DNA from 2 places in the Thermanaerosceptrum fracticalcis genome. Region 1 is predicted to be linked to the other one. Evidence: riboswitches for the same ligand, from Rfam matches in the RefSeq annotation. Region 1 holds a riboswitch; the other holds the start of a gene.
What was found. Region 1 has a riboswitch for S-adenosylmethionine ahead of BR63_RS10485 (homocysteine biosynthesis protein). Riboswitches for the same ligand answer to the same signal wherever they lie in the genome.

Region 1 (9,229 bases):
TTTTTTATAAACAGCATTGCAATCTTCTTTCCCGTAGCCCGCATCTTTTGCTTCCTGGTAGTACTCCTTGGCCACTTTGCATAATTTTGCATCCAGCCCCCAGCCAGGCCTCTGCCATTTCTACCCCCAGTTTTACACTTTCAGAGCAAGTCCCAGACCAAAACGGTTGGCAAAATCATTGTTAATAATCCAGGGGCCCCGTTACTTTAATGTGTCAATGGATAGGCCCCTACTCACATAGGCACTAACTTTATTTCCCCCCGTACCGCCATCTTATCGCCCAGGATAGCCACAGCACCTGTTACCCCTGAAATATTGAGGGCAAAATTGACGGCTCTTTCCAGGTTATCGGTGTTTTGCACCATGTTACAGGCGGCAGTAGCCACAGCGTCGGCCAGGGTGGCCGAAGGAGATAAAATTACCATCGCGTCGGCTTTGCCAAAACTTAAACTATGTCCCACCGTACCGGAAGAGGTGCAGATTCCGAGAGGTGTACGACCAGGCCTAATTTCCAGGGCTATACGATGGGTAAAAGGAGAGTTGCCGGCAAAAATTCCCACGCGCCTGGTTTTACTGGTTTTCAGCCAGATGTCACCGCCGTTTTCTACAATAACCTCCCTGGAAAAAGCGGCCAGTTTTTTGCCTACTGTTTCCGAAAAATACCCTGCCACCGCCGCCATAGGCCCTACGCCGGCCAACTGGGCGGCTCTACTCATCTCCACTACCGAAAAGGGTGCATCAGGGAGAGGCTGATAAGGCTCCAGAGTGGTGAGAAAAACAGGGTCACGGCTGATATATTCTTTTAAAAGGTAACGCTCTTCACGGACTACAGCTTTTGCCAACTCTATGATTCTTGCATCATATCTTTCTTTCCTTACGGCAATATCCAGGTCAGTCTCCTCTACCATAACCTGAAAATGGCACAGGTCCTTCTGCTGGTGCAGGGTCCGGTAGGTGCGAGCTTCGTATACCACTTAAATTCTAACCTCCATGGCCTGTACGGGGCAGACTTTCAGGCACATTAAACAAACGATACAGTTGTCGCCGTCGAATTTTACTTCCATAGAAGGCCGCTCCATATACAAAGCCTGGGTAGGACAGTGGACCGTACAGGCCCCGCAGCTGGTACAGCGCTCTTCATTACGTACAACCTCCTGGGTTAAGGGCTGCACAGTGATTCCCTGTTTGCGCAGGAAAGAGATACCTTCCTTATATTTTTCTCCCGATAACTCCAGAACCATAGTTCCTTCCTTATGAGGGTTGATGGAGGCTTTCACAATATTAATGATTAAATCGTAATCCTTCACCAGGTGATAGATAATGGGCTTATCAGCAGTCTCTGCACTGAAGCGCAGGACAATTTTCTCAGGGGCCATAGCATTCACTCCATTCTTCAGTTACTAGTTACTAGTTATTAGTGATGAACGATCACCAATCACCGTTGACCGATCACCGGCATATTTAGACGATCACCGACAACATTGTCCCTATCACCCTTATATTGGCAGGTCATATTTTTCATCTTTCACGATTTACGGTTTACGAGTGTAGACACTGGGCACCGGTCACCGGTCACGGTGATCGTCAGTTATTCTTTCTCATTGAGGGGCTTGCCGCTTAAGCCGGCAGCAGGGCCGGGCAGCAACTGGCTGGGTTCTCCCAGGAGGAAATCACCCTTTTCTATCCACTCTTTGAGGATATGGGCAATCTCCCGGGCCCGAGGATAACTGCTGAGGGGCCCTGTGGGAACTTCTTTATCCATGATCCGGATGGTTCCTTTCTTTAATTCTGCATAGCTTACCAATCCCAGATTACCTGGCTTCCGGTTAGGATAAGCATCACTGTAATCGACGATGGGAGCATACAGTTCTTCATCAGTTTTGGCGGCATAATAAAGAATTTCTTCATTTAGAATCGGGATGGGTAATCCCACCCCTACCGTCAAGGTGGCTCCGTAACCACGGAAACTGGTACCGACCAGCCAGCGGGGGCTCATTTGCTTTAAGTCGCCCATTACGGAAAGCGTCCCCCCTGCTCCACACAGGTCTCTGTTGTTACCATCTTTGAGGGTACCGGGAAAATGCTGGGTCCCGTTCCACACCACATAACCCATACCCCCACCGAGAAAGATCCGTGTGCCAATCCCGATGGTCTTAAAATGGGGGTCTTTAAGCAAGGGGCTTAACTGGCCTGAAGTGGAGTAATTGGCATTGCCTAAACGGGGTTTTAGGGTACCCATATACGTATAGATAGTCCTGTCTCCCAGGTTAACGGCACAATTATAATTCTGGTAGCAGTTGCGCGGGTTAAAGAGGATAGCTTCGTTTATCTCATCTAAGGTGATAGTGGTCTCAATCTCCCGGCGAGGATAACAGTCTGTTCCGTAGCTGGTGGCTTTTAATTTGATGGGTTTACGGGCTACCAGTTCCTCTATAACATGGCCCCCGCCATAGCGAAATTCCCCGGGATAATTGCTGTTTAAGGGATCGTCTTCGGGCAATTCCGTTACACCCAGGTAGGCATCTACTGCAGCTATGCCGGAATAGGCAGGCACATTGTTTAACCAGACCTTTTGCATTTTAATACGCGGGGCAGAGTGACCGAAATTCAAAAATACTCCAGAAGAACACATAGGACCAAAAGTACCCGTCGTAACCACATCAACTTCCTGGGCAGTACGCGTGACGCCTTTTTCTTTAACTTTACTGATAACCTCTTCCGCCGTGAGAACCACAGCTTTTCCTTTTTTGATTCGTTCATTGATGTCCTGATAAGTACGTTCCACACTCATTTTGTCTTTCTCCTCCCTTGTAAGTGCCCTTCCCCTGTTAATTTAAAAGGCCTCTTCCCAAGAGAAGAGGCCCCAATCATGCTGTATACGGGGTCTCTTATCTTTCAGAAGTTGATTACTTCTGCAGGAATTAGCACCAATTTGAGCATGCCCAAACGGTTGCCGGGTTTCATCGGGCCAGTCCCTCCACCTCTCGGGATAAGAGCACAAACAATATTTTAAATTAAGATAAAGTCTATCAAGGCTTCCCCAAACTGTCAACACCATTTTTAGCAGATTTCACTCTTATACTCATATTTTATTATTTCCCTTTTTCTCTAAAATCTCAACTATATTAAGCAAGTTTCATTATATAATTATATTACTGCAAGCTTATTTTAAGAACATTACACCTAATGAAGGAGAGAATCACCGTGAAAAAAAGCTGGCTCTGGTTACCGGCGGTATTCCTCGTTTATGCCGCTGTCCTTGTTTTTATTTTCGCTCTCCCCTCTTTCGGCTTATTCAAGAAAGACGTAAGCATCCAGTTTATCGATGAGAAAATTCCTTTAGCCAAGGCGGGGGATCCCGGCTGGGGCTATGTGAAGCGGGTACAGTTTGATGCCGATAAAGACGGAGAATTAGAAGATATTGTAGTCATTGCGAAGATTGATAAAATCGACACCGGCGAAAATTATCTTACTGCCCCGGGTACACCTTGGCAGGCCTATATCGAAGAAAAAGACGGAAGAAGGACTTACCTTTATTCCGGCACCCAGTTCCGGCGGGTCGATATTTTCCTGGGAACTACAAATAATACCCTGGGCTTGACTCTAGACGAAGGAGAAAAGGGTTACTGGTTAGCTGACTTCACGTATATCCCGGAAGGAAAAATCACCAATTACAAGTATTTGCGCCACTCATCGTTCTAGGGAGGAAACGTATAATCCTTTCGTAGGGTAAGCCCAGGGTTCTGTAGCCATAGTTTCCCGGATAGGGTTGGATTCTACCCGAAAAGACTCATTCACTACTGCCAAAAACCACCTCAATAGAAGATACCGGCAAACATCGATGTTAAACATCTGGTTTACTTAGGGTAGCAGAGAATACTGCTTTGTCCCTCTCGAAAAGAAAAGCCCGGTAAATATCCAGGTCTTAAGAGTTAGCCAATATGATTAAAATTATACTTCGCTTCTCGCTTTGTTGCCCAAAGTAATATTTAAATTTTCCTTATCCACTTGAGGTATTTGACGATCAATCTGTCTAACCTTTCACTGATAGAAAGAATTCGTTTATTCGATACATTACTCCACTTTTGTTGAATAGAGGTCACCAATTTACGTCGTTGATACTCGATCATTCTTTTTAATAAACGACGGTAGTTAAATTTGTTTGTAATAATATTCTTCACTCCTTAGATCACCCGAAAATGAAGTGAGTTCGCTCGGGTTTCTATTCCTAATCATCTATTTCCAATATTTTAGTTATTTTGTTACGAATATTAGCATTATTGTTTACACCACACAGCAATTCACTTAAGCGAACCTCATGGCAGCCTAATTCTTTACAAAGTTGCCGCTGGCTCATCCCTTTCTGAAGGAGAGCCATCTTCACTTTTATCCCGTACTCTGTGAGCTGGCGTTTTCGCTTGGTCATCACCTCACCCCCGCTTGCACTTGTTATTGCTCCTGGTACTCAGTGATGTAGTCCAAAGTTCTAAGGATATGATACAATCTCTACGTAAGATATTACATTTATACCTATTATATGCTTTGATTTCAAACACTGTCAAGATTTAGTGATTTATTTTCAAACATAACTGCTTTGTTTCAAGGAGGAATCCTTTTGCACAGGAAAAAAGCATTGACCACGATAGGCGAACGGATTAGATATTTACGGGAAACGAGAAACGTTACCCAACTGGAACTGGCTAAAAAAACGGGTATTTCGCGGGGTAATCTCAGTAGTTATGAAACAGGAAGGTTCAGTCCCTCCTCTGAGGCATTAGTTAGTATTGCGAATTTTTTTGACGTAAGCACGGACTGGCTCTTGACGGGTTCAATCAAAAAACCAAAACATCCCAATAAAGTTTATCAGCATATCACCACATTGTTAGACCACTTAAGTGAGAAAAACCTGATCATCCTTTCTGAATTTGTAGAGTATCTCGTAAAGAAAGAGACTACCTCAGAAACTCCCCATAAACCTGAACATTCCATGGCTGCTGAGGAAAAAGAGCACTATTCCCCTCCCGGGTATATCTACTTGCCAGTCTTGGACCAGGAAAATCTGAAGAGTCTCAGGGCAGCCAGCAAAATCATTGAAGGCTTTGTTGTCATCTCCCGCAATAAGGTTACCGGGAGCTGCTTTCTCCTCAAAATACGGGAAGATACTATAGCAGCAGAAAACGATCTTGCCCTGGTCATACAGGATCAAAATGTTGAAAACGGAGAGTTAGTCCTTGTCAACCTCAACAGTTCCTTTACTATCCGCAGCTATTACCGGGATACAACACAGATTAAACTTATCTCCCCCAATTCCTGCCATCCCGAAATCCTGCTTACCGGTAAAGAACAAGTTCAGATAATAGGCAAGGTTGCCAGGATATTCAGAAGTAATGAAGTTAATATAATCGAGGAATTATAAATTGCCTTAACCGGCTATTTTTTAAAACCCTGTCCTGTAAGTATTTACAAAGAAGCCTTAGTTGCACTTGTGCCGTTAATGCTAAAAAGACCCCGGGTCACATACCCAGGGTCTTTTTAGCTTATTAGCCAATGTAATTTTTATTTTTATTTTATCCACTCCCTAAGCGCTACTTCCTCCGAGCTTCCTCATAAGAGGCGTATATTTACTTAAGCTAGTTTAAATACTCTTACCAAATTTTCTAAAGAATTGGCCATGGCACTGGTTTCTTCAGCTGTTGCGGCCACTGTTTGCACAGCGGAAGCCTGTTCTTCCGCAGCAGCCGATACTTCCTGGCTATTGGCTGCTGTAGCCTCGCTAATGGAGGCAATGGTATTAATTAAATTGACAACCTGATCGGAAGTGGCCACTTCATCTTTCGTAATCTCTACTATTTCCTGAATATTCCCCACGGTTTCCTCAACAGCATCGATTATCTCAGCAAAAGCCTGGTCAGTAGCTTTTACCACTTTGACCCCGTTCTCTACCGCTTCTTTTCCTGACCTCATGGATTCCACGGCTTTATTGGTCTCTTTCACCATTTCGCTGACCAAAGCTGCTATTTCACTTGCCCCTTTATGGGATTCCTCCGACAGTTTCCGGACTTCATCGGCCACTACGGCAAACCCCCTGCCGTGTTCCCCGGCCCTGGCTGCCTCAATGGCAGCGTTTAAAGCCAGTAAATCTGTTTGGGCCGCAATAGCATTGATGGTGCTGATGATTTCTCCGATCTTGGCTGACAGCTTGCTGAGCCGCTGGACAACTTCAGCCGTATCACTGGATTTTTCGTTAATGATATTCATCGCCTGTACTGTTTCTTCTACTTTTGTCCTGCCATCCTGGGCAATCCTCATCGTATTGGCTGATCTTTCATTTGCGGACAGGGCTTTATGCTGAGCAAGCTTTACCAAACTTGCCAACTGCACCAGGGACTTAGAAGCTTCAATTACAGAATTGTTTTGAGCATCTGCATCTTTAGCAACCTGCTGGATACTGGCAGTGATTTGCTCAGTAGCAGAGCTGACCTGTTCAGAAGAAGCTGCCATTTCCTGAGAGGATGCCGCCAGCTCCTGGGCACTGGTCCGGACTTGCCTGACTATTTCTCCCTGATGAGTAATCATCTGGTTAAAAGATTCTCCCAATGCCTGTATCTCATCCTTTGTCCTGATCTGGGCATAAACGGTTAAATCACCTTTACCCGCTTTTTCCATTAGTTGTTGTAATTGTCTAAGAGGATTAATAATGTTCTTGGCGGAAAGGAAATAAGCGAGGGACAGAGCTATGAGTAAAGCTATACCAATTATGATTAAGGTTCTATTTTTTATGGCTAAAGCGGGGGCCATGTATTCATCATAGTTAGCTGTAATGGCCAAAATCCAGTTACCGGCCGGTTGAAATCTTACGAACTTTTTAACCCCTTCATATGTATAATATCCATCTGCAGTTTCCCCGGCTTTCATCTTTTGCACAAGAGCTTTTAACTCAGCATTATCTGTATCACTCAAGTTCTCTTTAAGCACTTTTTCTTTATTGGGGTGATACACCACAAGGCCATTTTTGTCAATCATATAGGCGTAGCCGTTCTCACCGATTTTTATTTTTTCCGCATGCTCTGAGATTTTATCAAACAAAATGGTGGCAATCAGCACCCCCTGCACTTTATTTTCTCCCCTTAAGGGTTCAGCAAGGGCAACAACAGGTTTACCCGTGATTCTTGACATAATAACTTCACTGACTGCCCCGGACCCTCCCAGGGCTTTTTTTAGATAATCCCTATCGCTTAAATCCACATCTGAATTGAGAGACTCGTTGGTCATGATGGTCTTTCCCCGGCTGTCGGTAACAATAACCATTTCAATCAAACCGGCATTCTCGCGCTGCAGTTCAGCCACATAAGCAAAGGCCGCTCTTTTTTCCTGCTGGCTGTTTACTACAGCCCCAAGAAGCTGGGGTGTTTCGCTGGCGAACTTCACGTAATCCCTCACTGTCCCTAAGGTCAGTCCCACATTTTCTGCGGTTAAAGCATTAGTTACTGCCAGCTGCTGTTCAATAGTTTTTTGTAAAGATTCCGAGGCCATTTTATAAGATAAGAAACCCAAAACCAAAAGAGGGGTAGATATCAGGACCAGGAACATGGTAATAAGTTTAACCTTTAAACTCAGTTTCACTTTTATCCCTCCAAAAATGACCTGTAAATTTCTTTTTTTACCCCACATGGGATACGCATTTGTCCAAGGTCCAAGGCTTTCCTGATTATAATAATATTGCCGCACAATTCTACTTCATCGGCAAAAGCCTTAATCAAAAATAAACCTCGGCCTGTCTCTTCCAGAAGCTTATCCCCGGGCAGTTCTAAAGGAATTTGCCCGTTTCCGAAGCGGGACCGCAGTCCTGCACCTCAAAAGTGATACTGTTTGTATCATATGTATAACGGAGATATATAGGTTTCCTTTCATCCCTTTTATTACCATGGATTTAGGCGTTGCTCAGGGCTTCTATAAGCAACTGTTCAATTTCAAAAGCGTGCGCTTTACCTCCCACCTCTCTTATAATCTGAAAGTTACGCTTTTTAACCCACTCAATCCGTATAAGACAATTTCCCTTTTTCAATTCAGCTTTTACCTTCTTCCCAGGTTGAGCCATTATATTATAATAAATCATTTATCTTTTAAAAAATATCCTGATTTATGATAACATAGGACCTATGTCGAATTTTGTTCTTATGTTGCCGCTTTTTAGTATATAAAAATATACTTGTTGTTTTTTAAGATAATTTCGATAAAAAAGGACAAAAATAAAGAGGTGAGCACCTTTACTCACCCTAAAGAATACTTTGTACTTTCCCCAAAGATATCCTGCTCCAAATTATATATCTCTCTTAAATCCCGGGACCTTGGGCCCAAAGAACTGATAATAATGGGTTTCAATGCGTCCGTTAAAAAGCTTGCGATTTTTATCAGCCCGGCGTCCGAAAAGGGTTTCAAAGCGAGGATGAGAGGTAAGTACATAATATGACCAGGTATCAAGTTTCTTAAAAATTTGTCCCATTTCCTTGTAAAGGCGTTCCACTGCCTTCATTTCCTCTAAACGTTCGCCATAAGGGGGGTTGCAGATAATATACCCGAATTTCTTTTTAGACTTAAGTTCCGCTACAGGACAGCGCTGAAAATGAATATGTTTTTCCACCCCGGCTTCCCGGGCATGATAACGGGCTAAACTTAAGGCTTCGTCATCAATATCAAAACCGGCAATATCTAAACTTATATCCTTTTTTATAAGGTCCAGGGCTTCACCCCTTGCTTCTTTCCAGTATTTTTCCTGTATATTTGGCCATTTTTCTGCCGCAAAATCACGCCTCAACCCCGATGCCAGGTTAAGCCCCAGCATGGCAGCTTCTATAGGGATAGTTCCCGAGCCGCAGAAGGGGTCAATGAGGGGCCTCTCCGGGTGCCAGCGGCTTAAATAAACAAGAGCGGAAGCCAGAGTTTCCTTAAGGGGTGCCTGTCCCACCAGTTTGCGGTACCCCCTTTTATGCAGGCCAGCCCCGCTTGTATCAATAGTTATGGTGACCACATCTTTGAGAAGAGCTACCTCCACCTTATAACGGGGCCCTGTTTCTTCAAACCACTGTCTTTTATATCTTTCCTTCATTTTTTCAACTATGGCTTTTTTTACAATGGCTTGACAGTCAGATACACTGAAAAGGGTGGATTTAACTGATTTGCCCTCTACAGGAAAGTTGGCATCTTCAGGTAACCAGTCAGGCCAGGGTAA
Region 2 (9,229 bases), 580 kb from region 1:
TTAACCAAAAGTTTCTAGATATGTGGCAAGTTCCGGAGTATTTAGTGAAAGATTTTCCTGATAACACGCAGTTATTAGCCTATGTTTCTAAGCAGTTAAAAGACCCTGATGCTTTTTACAAAAAAGTGATGGACATGTATCAGCAACCCGAAATAATCTGTTTTGATCTCCTGGAACGTAAAGACGGTAGAGTATACGAAAGATATTCCATACCACAACGGATTGGTGAAGAGATTGTGGGGAGGGTCTGGAGTTTTCGGGATGTTACTGAACAAAAAAAAGTGGAGAGGGCTTTGCGGGAAAGTGAAGAACGTTACCGGGAGCTGGTGGAATATTCTCCTGATTCTATAGTTATACATTGTGAAGGAAGGATTGTCTTTGCTAATTCGGCAGCTTTGAAGCTCCTGGGGGCCGGGGCCATGGACGATATCTACGGTAAACCTGTCCTCGATTTTATCCATGAGGATTATAAAAAACTAGTACTGCAACGTATCGGGGAAGTAGAACAAGGTAAGGTAGTTCCTATTCTTGAGGAAAAGTTAATTCGCCTCGATGGAAAAGTGTTAGACTGTGAGATCCTGATTACACCTTTTCAACATCAAGGTAAACCTGCAGTATTGGTAATAGTACGTGATATTACAGAACAAAAACAAATGGAACAAGAACTCTTAAAAGCCGACAGGCTGGAAGCCCTTCGTCTCCTGGCAGGGGGGATTGCCCATGATTTTAATAACATCCTCACAATAATTTTGGGCAATATCTCCCTGGCCAAGATTTCCGTGAGGTCAAATGAAAAAATATATAGGAAACTGGAGGAAATAAAGAAAGCGACACTGCAGGCCAAAGAACTTACCCAGCAGCTTCTAACTTTGGCTAAAGGGGGAGCGCCTGTGAAAAAGACGGTATCTTTAGGGGATTTTCTTAGAGAGACCGTTGTCTTTGCGCTGCGCGGCTCCAATGTCTTAGCGGAATTTACCCTGCCCGATGACCTGTGGCTGGTGGAGATAGATGAGAATCAAATGAGCCAGGTGATTTATAATCTAGTAATTAACGCTGTGCAGGCTATGCCTTCCGGTGGTGTTATCCAGGTCAAAACGGAGAATATCTCCCATGGCAGGGAGGAGACAGCGGCGGTAGGTATATCCCTTTGCCAGAGAAATTATGTAAAAATCTCTATTGAAGACCAGGGTATTGGCATAGGCAGGGAATACCTGCACAAGATCTTTGACCCATATTTTACAACCAAACAAAAAGGAAGTGGCCTCGGGCTGGCAACTTCTTACTCTATTATTAAAAAACACGAGGGACACATTAGTGTCGAATCTGAAGTTGGCCGGGGGACGACGTTTCACATATACTTGCCGGCATCTTTGGGGAAAAATGCGAACCCTGAGATGGAAGAAGAAGAACTGCTACTGGGAAAAGGTACAGTTCTGGTTATGGAAGATGACCCCGCCATTGTGAACATTGCGGCGGAGATGCTTCAACTGCTGGGCTATGAGGCCAGGTTTGCCGGTAACGGCAGGGAAGCTTTAGCCATGTTCCAGGAAGCCAAAGAAGCGGGGACACCATTTGCCTGTGTGATTATGGATTTAACCATCCGGGGAGGTATGGGAGGAAGAGATGTGATTGAAAAAATACGTCAAATTGATCCTACCATCAAAGCCATAGTTGCCAGTGGTTATAGCAACGATCCTGTTCTGGCTGATCATAAACGATACGGCTTTCATGGTGTTGTTGCCAAGCCCTATGAAGTAAAAACCCTGGGTAAAGTCCTGCAAAAAGTGCTGAATGAGGAACCATTTTGACTAAATGTTAGATTAATACCTGAAAAGTGTCCGTTTTTTCTAATAAAAACCTTCCACCGGAGAAGGAATTTAGCTAAATTTGTCAAATGTAGTAATTATTAATTTTTTAAATTATTTGGGACGGTAGTATAAAAATAAGAATTGGAAGGAGTCGATAAGGTGTTCAACGTAAAACTTCGTACAAGACTGCTGGGCCTTATTTTGTTTTTCGCCCTTGTATTAGGTTTTATCGGTTTTCAGGTGATGACGGAACTTAAAAAGATTGATGATTCAGTAACGGTGTTGTACGAAAAATCAGTATCTGGACTTGTCGCCCTTAGTGATAGTAAGTCATCTCTCCAGGAGATGAGCCGTGCGGCATTGATGTATATCCTGTCCCAGGACGACGGGCAGCGGGAAGCTATGGAGAAACTAATCAGTCAACAGGAAAATGCCGTATATCAGGCCATTGCCAATTTTGAAAAAGTAGCTTCTGATGATGTACAAAAAATAAATATCGACCAAATTAAAAAGAGGCTTGTAGATTATTCTACTACGGTGGAAATAATTAAGGCAAAAAGTAAAAAGGGTGAATTCAACAATGATTATCTGAATGAGCTCACCCAAAAACAGATTTCTGTTTTCCAGAATATCCAAACTCTGCAGAATTATCAGCAGAAGTTAAGTTTAACCAAGTATGAGGAGAGCCATGATGCCTATAACAAGGCACATAATTTCCTCCTGATTATCATATCCGTCAGTATCCTCCTGGCTTTTGTCTTTGGTATCGCCATCTACCGTTCTATTATGAAACCTCTCTGGGAATTAACCAGAATCGCAAAAGGTTTGGAGGAAGGGGATTTAAGGTCGGAAGTAAAATACACGGCGAAAAACGAGATTGGTCAGGCTATGGCTGCTTTTGCCTCCGCCACGCGCAATTTACGGCAGTTGATTGTGCAGATTGATGAGACGGCCCAGGGAGTGGCCCAGGCCAGCACTGAACTTTCTTCTGCTGCTGAACAAACTGGCGAAGGGGCTAATCAGGTAGCCGTTACGGTGGAAAACCTGGCCAGAGCCACAGAGGCCCAAATGATGCAGACGGAAAGCGTGAAAAAGGCTGTGGAGGCCATGATTGAGGCAGTTAATAAAATCAACGAAAGTTATCAAAGAGCCCAGGCTGATACAGACTTAACCAGCCGGTTGGCAGGTGATGGACAGAATTATATCGACCGGGCTGTGGCTCAAATGGAGCAGATTAAAAATTCTTCCTACGCTATGGGGGATAAGGTTAAGGGCTTAGGCGCCTTATCAAAGCAAATCGGGGAGATTGTGGATATTATCAGTGCCATTGCCGAACAGACAAACCTGCTGGCCTTAAATGCTGCTATTGAGGCGGCCAGGGCTGGTGAACACGGCAGGGGCTTTGCCGTAGTGGCGGAAGAAGTGCGTAAACTGGCTGAACAATCCGGCCAGTCGGCCCAGGAAATAGCCGCTTTGATTACGGGCATCCAAAAAGGTGTGGAGGAGGCCATAGTGGTTATGGAGCGGGGCGCTAACGAAGTAAATGCCGGCACCCAGAGCATCGAAATCAGCGGCAAGTCCTTCAAGGAGATAATGAAATCAATTGACCATCTGAAGGCAGCAATGAGCGAGGTTGGTTTGTCTGCACAGCAGATTTATCAAAAAAGCAATGAGGTACAAAAGAGCATTGCTGTAACCATTCAAGAGTTTGAGAATACGGCCGCTCATACAGAGGAAGTCTCCGCTACTGCTGAAGAACAGGCAGCGGCCATGGAACAAATGATAGCTTCCACCTCCACGCTCAGCAACCTGGCGGAAGAGCTGAAGTCTTCGGTCCGCAAATTTAAAATATAGAAAAAAACAAAGAACCCAGAAGCTAGATGGCTTCTGGGTTCTTTACTTTATTATTCGTTATCTTTGTCTCATTATATCAGCATAGCTGATATTGCGGGTGTGTATGGTATGGGACCAGGACACCCGGGTTTTGCTGAAGAAACTAATGAACACGATAGGTATCCAGCTGTAGACAAAGGCGGGATAATGGAAGAATACCCATTTAACGATGCGCTTGGGCAGATTATCGAGCCAAATGACTAAGAAGGGGTAGATAATCTGCAATGTGCTCACAAGTTCCCATAAGAGGGGAGGCCAGATGTATTTAAAGATAGAGGTGTAGATGTCTACAAAGAAACTATCGATGAGACCCAGGACAGAAAAAATACCCATGCATATGACGAGAAGTGGCTGGAGAATTACCATGGCGGCATCGAGGAGGACGAGGTCTCTCTTTTTTATTCCTTCTTTAATAAACTCTAAACTGTAAGTACGGAATAATTCTACGTGACCTAAGGCCCAACGCTTCCGCTGGTTCCATGCTTGTTTGAAGGTAAGCGGTTTTTCATCGTACACAACAGCCTCATGGGCCCAGGTGGTCTTATGACCCAGGAGCAGGGCTTTTAAACTGAATTCCAGGTCCTCTGTCAGGGAGGTTGCTCCCCAACCGATTTCTTTCAAGACATCGACAGAAATGGCCATACCCGTGCCACCGAGGTAATTGGAGAGGCCTAAATTATATCTGGCTAACTGGAGCATCCTGTTAGCAACCCAGAAGGCCATGGCAAAAGCAGCGGATACCCAGGTATCATGGGGATTTTTTGCATCAATGTATCCCTGGACGATTTTTGCCCCATCGCAAAGCCTGTTGTTCATGTGATTAAGGAACTGTGGATCAACCAGGTTGTCCGCATCAAACACCACTACGGCGTCGTATTTTTTAGGCATATTAAAAAGTTTGGCGAAGAACCATTCCAGGGCATAGCCTTTACCCCGCAGGGTGGTGTCAAAGCGTTCAAAAACCGTGGCTCCGCGGTTTCGTGCAGCGGCGGCGGTACCATCGTTAGAATTATCAGCAATGACAAATACGTCATAAAGTTCTTTGGGATAAGTAAGAGCCATTAAGTTATCAACGAGAGGGCCGATGACCGTTTCTTCATTATGGGCCGGTACAACCAGGGCAAATCGTTTCTGGGGTGCATGTACTTTAGGTGTACGAAATTGGGCCAGGCCGGACATACCAAGTATGAAGAAATATACGGCCACCAGTGATAAGATTACCTGTGCCGGTATCATAATTACATCCAAGGGTAGAGAAAAGAGTTCATTAGTGTCCACTGGATTTCTCCTCCAAATTAAAATTCACAAACATTGTTACCACAACAATCTTACATTAGTATTAATACCCAAAGACAACCGTTTTATTAGCCAATTTTAGCCCAATTTTGCCGGGTTAAGGCAATTTGAGAAAATTACTTTCCAAAACATAGCATTACCTAATCTTAGAACAATTTACGTGGTTTTTTTCGAAAACCTAACGCTTTATTAGACGAAGAAAGCTTCTTTTTGTTCCCCAAGGTTTTTTGGGGGGCCTGCATGATTATAGCATATTTTCCAGGAAGATTACAGCTATTTTCTTATTAATACATATTGTCAATAGGTAAAATAATGTTAATATTTTCCACAAACTTTTTTCATAGACTGTATTGACAAAAAAACAAAGCCAGTGTAATCTACTATACAACTGTTGCAAAACACAACTGAATATCTCTTATCCAGAGAGGTGGAGGGACTGGCCCGATGAAACCCAGCAACGGGCCTCACGGCAAGACCGGAGGCGCTGTGCTAATTCCTGCAAGATTAATTTCTTGACAGATAAGAGCGCGAGTTAGTATATTAATTCCCTCTTTATCTGTGGTGATGAGGAGGGATTTATTTTTTTACCAGTAGAGTTTAACCAACTAGTTTACGCTTAGTTTTTTAAGAATCACACCAACATAAAACACAAGGAGGGACATGATGAAAAAACATATTTTTATTATTGCGATCATTCTATTGCTTGTTGTTGCTGTTACCGGCTGTGGCAGCAAGAAAACCACCCCCGAGGCACCCGCTAAATTGAAAGTCGGTGTTACGGCGGGTCCCCATGAACAGATTATGAATAAAGTGAAAGAACTGGCCAAGAAGGAAGGATTGGATATTGAGGTTGTGGTGTTTAATGAATATGTTCAGCCCAACATACAGCTGGCGGAAAAGGTCCTTGACCTCAACAGCTTTCAACATGGCCCTTATTTAGAGAACTTTATAAAAGAAAGAGGCCTAAAATTAGTTAAATTGGCAGATACGGTTACTTTTCCTATGGGCATTTACTCGCAAAAAATAAAAAATGTGAATGAACTGAAAGCAGGAGATAAAGTGGGTCTTCCCAATGATCCTACTAACGAAGCCAGGGCTCTGCAGCTTTTTGAGAAAGCGAATCTTATCAAATTAAAAGAGGGAGTAGGAAACAAAGCAACGGTCAGAGATATTGTGGAAAATCCTAAAAACTTAGTGTTTGTAGAATTGGAAGCTCCTATCATTTTGAGAACTCTTCCTGATTTGGCTGCTGCTGCCATTAATACTAATTTTATTATCCAGGCAGGTAAATCACCTGTACAGGATTCCATCTTCATTGAACCAAAAGATTCACCATGGGTAAATATCATTGCTGTTCGTCAGGGAGAGGAAAACAATCCATTATATCAAAAGTTCGTAAAAATTTATCGTTCTGAAGAAGTAAAACAGTTTATTAATGAAAAACTTAAAGATTCCGTGGTTCCTTCCTGGTAAACAGGAGATATGGTACTCACCCTCCCCCCTTTCCTGAACCCCTCATTTAGAATTAGCCGGGTACGGGAAAGGGGATAGGGATGGAGTAAGGGAGAGAGAAAATGATCAAGCTAACGAACTTATCTAAGACTTATAGGAATAACGGTAAAGAAGTAAAAGCTTTACAGGACATTAATCTTCACGTTCCAAAAGGCGAGATTTTCGGTGTCATTGGTTACAGTGGCGCCGGAAAAAGTTCCCTGATCCGTTGTGTCAATATGCTGGAGGTACCCGATGCAGGATCAGTTTCTGTTAATGGCGTAGAGATGACTCAATTAAAAGGACACAAGTTACGCCAGGCCCGGCGGAAAATTGGCATGATCTTCCAGCACTTTAACCTGCTGCAGTCGGCCAATGTCCTGGAAAATGTGGCCGTACCCCTCCAGCTAGGTGGGATAAAGAAACATGAAGCAGAGAAAAAGGTAAGACACCTCCTGGAGGTAGTGGGATTAAGTGAAAAAGCAGAAAGTTATCCCCAGCAGCTTTCCGGGGGACAGAAGCAAAGGGTGGCCATTGCCCGGGCTTTAGCCAGTGATATAGATATCTTGCTTTGTGATGAGGCTACTTCAGCCCTGGATCCCCAGACAACGGATTCTATCTTAGACCTCTTGCTGGATATTAATCGTAAGTTTGGCATCACCATACTCCTGATTACCCATGAGATGCACGTGATTAAAAAGATATGTGATAGGGTGGCCGTTTTGGAACAGGGGAAAATCATAGAGGAAAATAGTGTGATTAATCTATTTACTAATCCCCAGACTGAAACCACCAGGCGTTTCATTAAAAACATTATTGATGACGATTTGCCGCAAAGCATCTGGGAGAAGCTGCGCCAGGAAAAAAGAGAGCCTGGTGTGGTATTGAGGCTTACTTTTGTAGGCTGTACAACAGCCCAGCCTATGCTGGCCCAGCTGGCTAAAGAGTACACCCTGTGGCCCAATATTCTCTATGGTAATATTACCCAAGTTAAAGATCGTACTTTGGGTAGATTAATTGTGGAATTACAAGGAGACAATTCCTTTGTTCAAAAGGGAATAGGGTTTCTTCAGGAAAAAGGGGTAAAAACGGAGGTGATGGAACATGTCCGGTAGTGGCGGAATCTTCCTCTGGTTAAGCCAGCGGGGGGCTGAGGTAGCGCCGATCCTGGGAAAAGCAACGGTGGAAACACTTTTAATGGTCTTGATAACTCTTGTTTTGGCAACTTTAGTAGGAGTACCTCTTGGTATTATCCTTGTAATAACCAGACCCGGACATATCCTGGCCAGTCCCAGGGTATATCAGGGTTTGAACATAATGATCAATTTAATACGGGCTATTCCTTTTATTATCCTGATGGTTGCTTTATTGCCCCTGAGCCGGCAGATTGTGGGAACTACTATTGGGGTAAAGGGAGCCATTGTTCCTCTAACTATTTTTACCATACCTTTTATCGGCAGAGTGGTAGAATCTACCCTCTTGGAAGTTGATCCCGGCCTGATTGAGGCTTTTCAGGCCATGGGGGCCACTCCTTTCCAGATTATACACAGGGTTCTGATTAAAGAATCCAAATCGGGATTGATTCTGGCCCTGACTATTGCCGCTATCAGTCTCATCGGTGCCTCGGCCATGGCCGGTATTGTAGGTGCCGGTGGACTGGGGGACCTGGCTATCCGTTTTGGTTATGTGCGCTATGAACTGGATGTCATGATCATTACCATCATCGTCCTGATTATTCTGGTCCAGGGAGTGCAATCCCTGGGTAACCGTCTGGCTGCCAGCCTAAAGAAGAGATAAAAATATGTATTCGCTTTAAAATTTTCATAAAAACCACCCATGCCTAGAAGGCACAACCAATTATGAAAATATGTAGAAGTGATTACAATGGTCTAATTTTCTGCTACATTGGAATTATCAGGGACAAAGGTTGATTATATTTTGATGGTATAACCTCGACTAAAAACCTAACCTGATTGCCTTTGAGCACAGCCAATTGTCGCCCCTTGTTTTTAAGGACTTGGGAACAGCACGGGTACTAAACTCCATATTTTCTCGGGCAATCATCCCTGAAATCCATTGGAGCAGGAGTGAGTCGTATGCAAGACATTCTGGAAATTTGTTGTGGTCTTGATGTCCACAAGGAAACTGTTGTCGCCTGCTTATTAAAAGGCAATGTTGACGGGGAACCAGTTAAAACCATCCGCACTTTTTCCACCCTTCTTGCTGGACTTGATGAACTAAAAGCCTGGCTGGAAGAGGAAAACTGCCGGAATGTGGCTATGGAAAGTACTGGTGTTTATTGGCAGCCTGTATATAACGTACTGGAAGAAGCCTTTGACGGCAGTATGGTTTTGATTGTTACCAACGCCCGGCACATGAAGAATGTTCCTGGCAAAAAGACCGACATGAAGGACGCTGAATGGATAGCCACTCTCTTGCGTGCCGGATTGTTAGAAGGAAGTTTTATCCCCTCGAAACCTATCCGGGAACTCCGTAATCTGACCCGGTACCGTAAAAGCATCGTCGAGGAAATTACTTCCCAGAAAAATCGGATTGAAAAGCACTTACAAAGCTGCGGCTTTAAGCTGTCAACATTTCTTACCGATATATTCGGCGTATCAGGCCGAGCAATTATAGATCACCTTTGCTGCTACGGGAAGATATCTGCCCGCGAAGTAGAAACATTTGTAAAGGGGCGCGCTAAGAGCAAGCTCCATGAGATCAAACAGGCTGTCAATGGT

Region 2: it holds a riboswitch for S-adenosylmethionine, as region 1 does, so the genes downstream of both, BR63_RS07690 (MetQ/NlpA family ABC transporter substrate-binding protein) here and BR63_RS10485 (homocysteine biosynthesis protein) in region 1, are expected to answer to the same signal.

Annotation. Positions count from the first base shown of each region.
Region 1 covers NZ_CP045798.1:2,045,205-2,054,433, forward strand. The annotation lists gene BR63_RS10475 (UPF0280 family protein) at 234-974, opposite strand; gene BR63_RS10480 (NIL domain-containing protein) at 975-1,376, opposite strand; gene BR63_RS10485 (homocysteine biosynthesis protein) at 1,589-2,791, opposite strand; SAM riboswitch class I at 2,886-2,996, opposite strand; gene BR63_RS10490 (hypothetical protein) at 3,205-3,702, shown strand; gene BR63_RS20000 (aspartyl-phosphate phosphatase Spo0E family protein) at 3,990-4,130, opposite strand; gene BR63_RS10500 (helix-turn-helix domain-containing protein) at 4,229-4,426, opposite strand; gene BR63_RS10505 (helix-turn-helix domain-containing protein) at 4,616-5,416, shown strand; gene BR63_RS10510 (methyl-accepting chemotaxis protein) at 5,626-7,623, opposite strand; gene BR63_RS10520 (THUMP domain-containing class I SAM-dependent RNA methyltransferase) at 8,321-9,229, opposite strand, start outside.
Region 2 covers NZ_CP045798.1:1,468,072-1,477,300, reverse strand. The annotation lists gene BR63_RS07705 (PAS domain-containing hybrid sensor histidine kinase/response regulator) at 1-1,808, shown strand, start outside; gene BR63_RS07700 (methyl-accepting chemotaxis protein) at 1,968-3,662, shown strand; gene BR63_RS07695 (glycosyltransferase family 2 protein) at 3,720-4,979, opposite strand; SAM riboswitch class I at 5,410-5,523, shown strand; gene BR63_RS07690 (MetQ/NlpA family ABC transporter substrate-binding protein) at 5,658-6,470, shown strand; gene BR63_RS07685 (methionine ABC transporter ATP-binding protein) at 6,572-7,603, shown strand; gene BR63_RS07680 (methionine ABC transporter permease) at 7,593-8,285, shown strand; partial or broken gene BR63_RS07675 (IS110 family RNA-guided transposase) at 8,585-9,229, shown strand, end outside.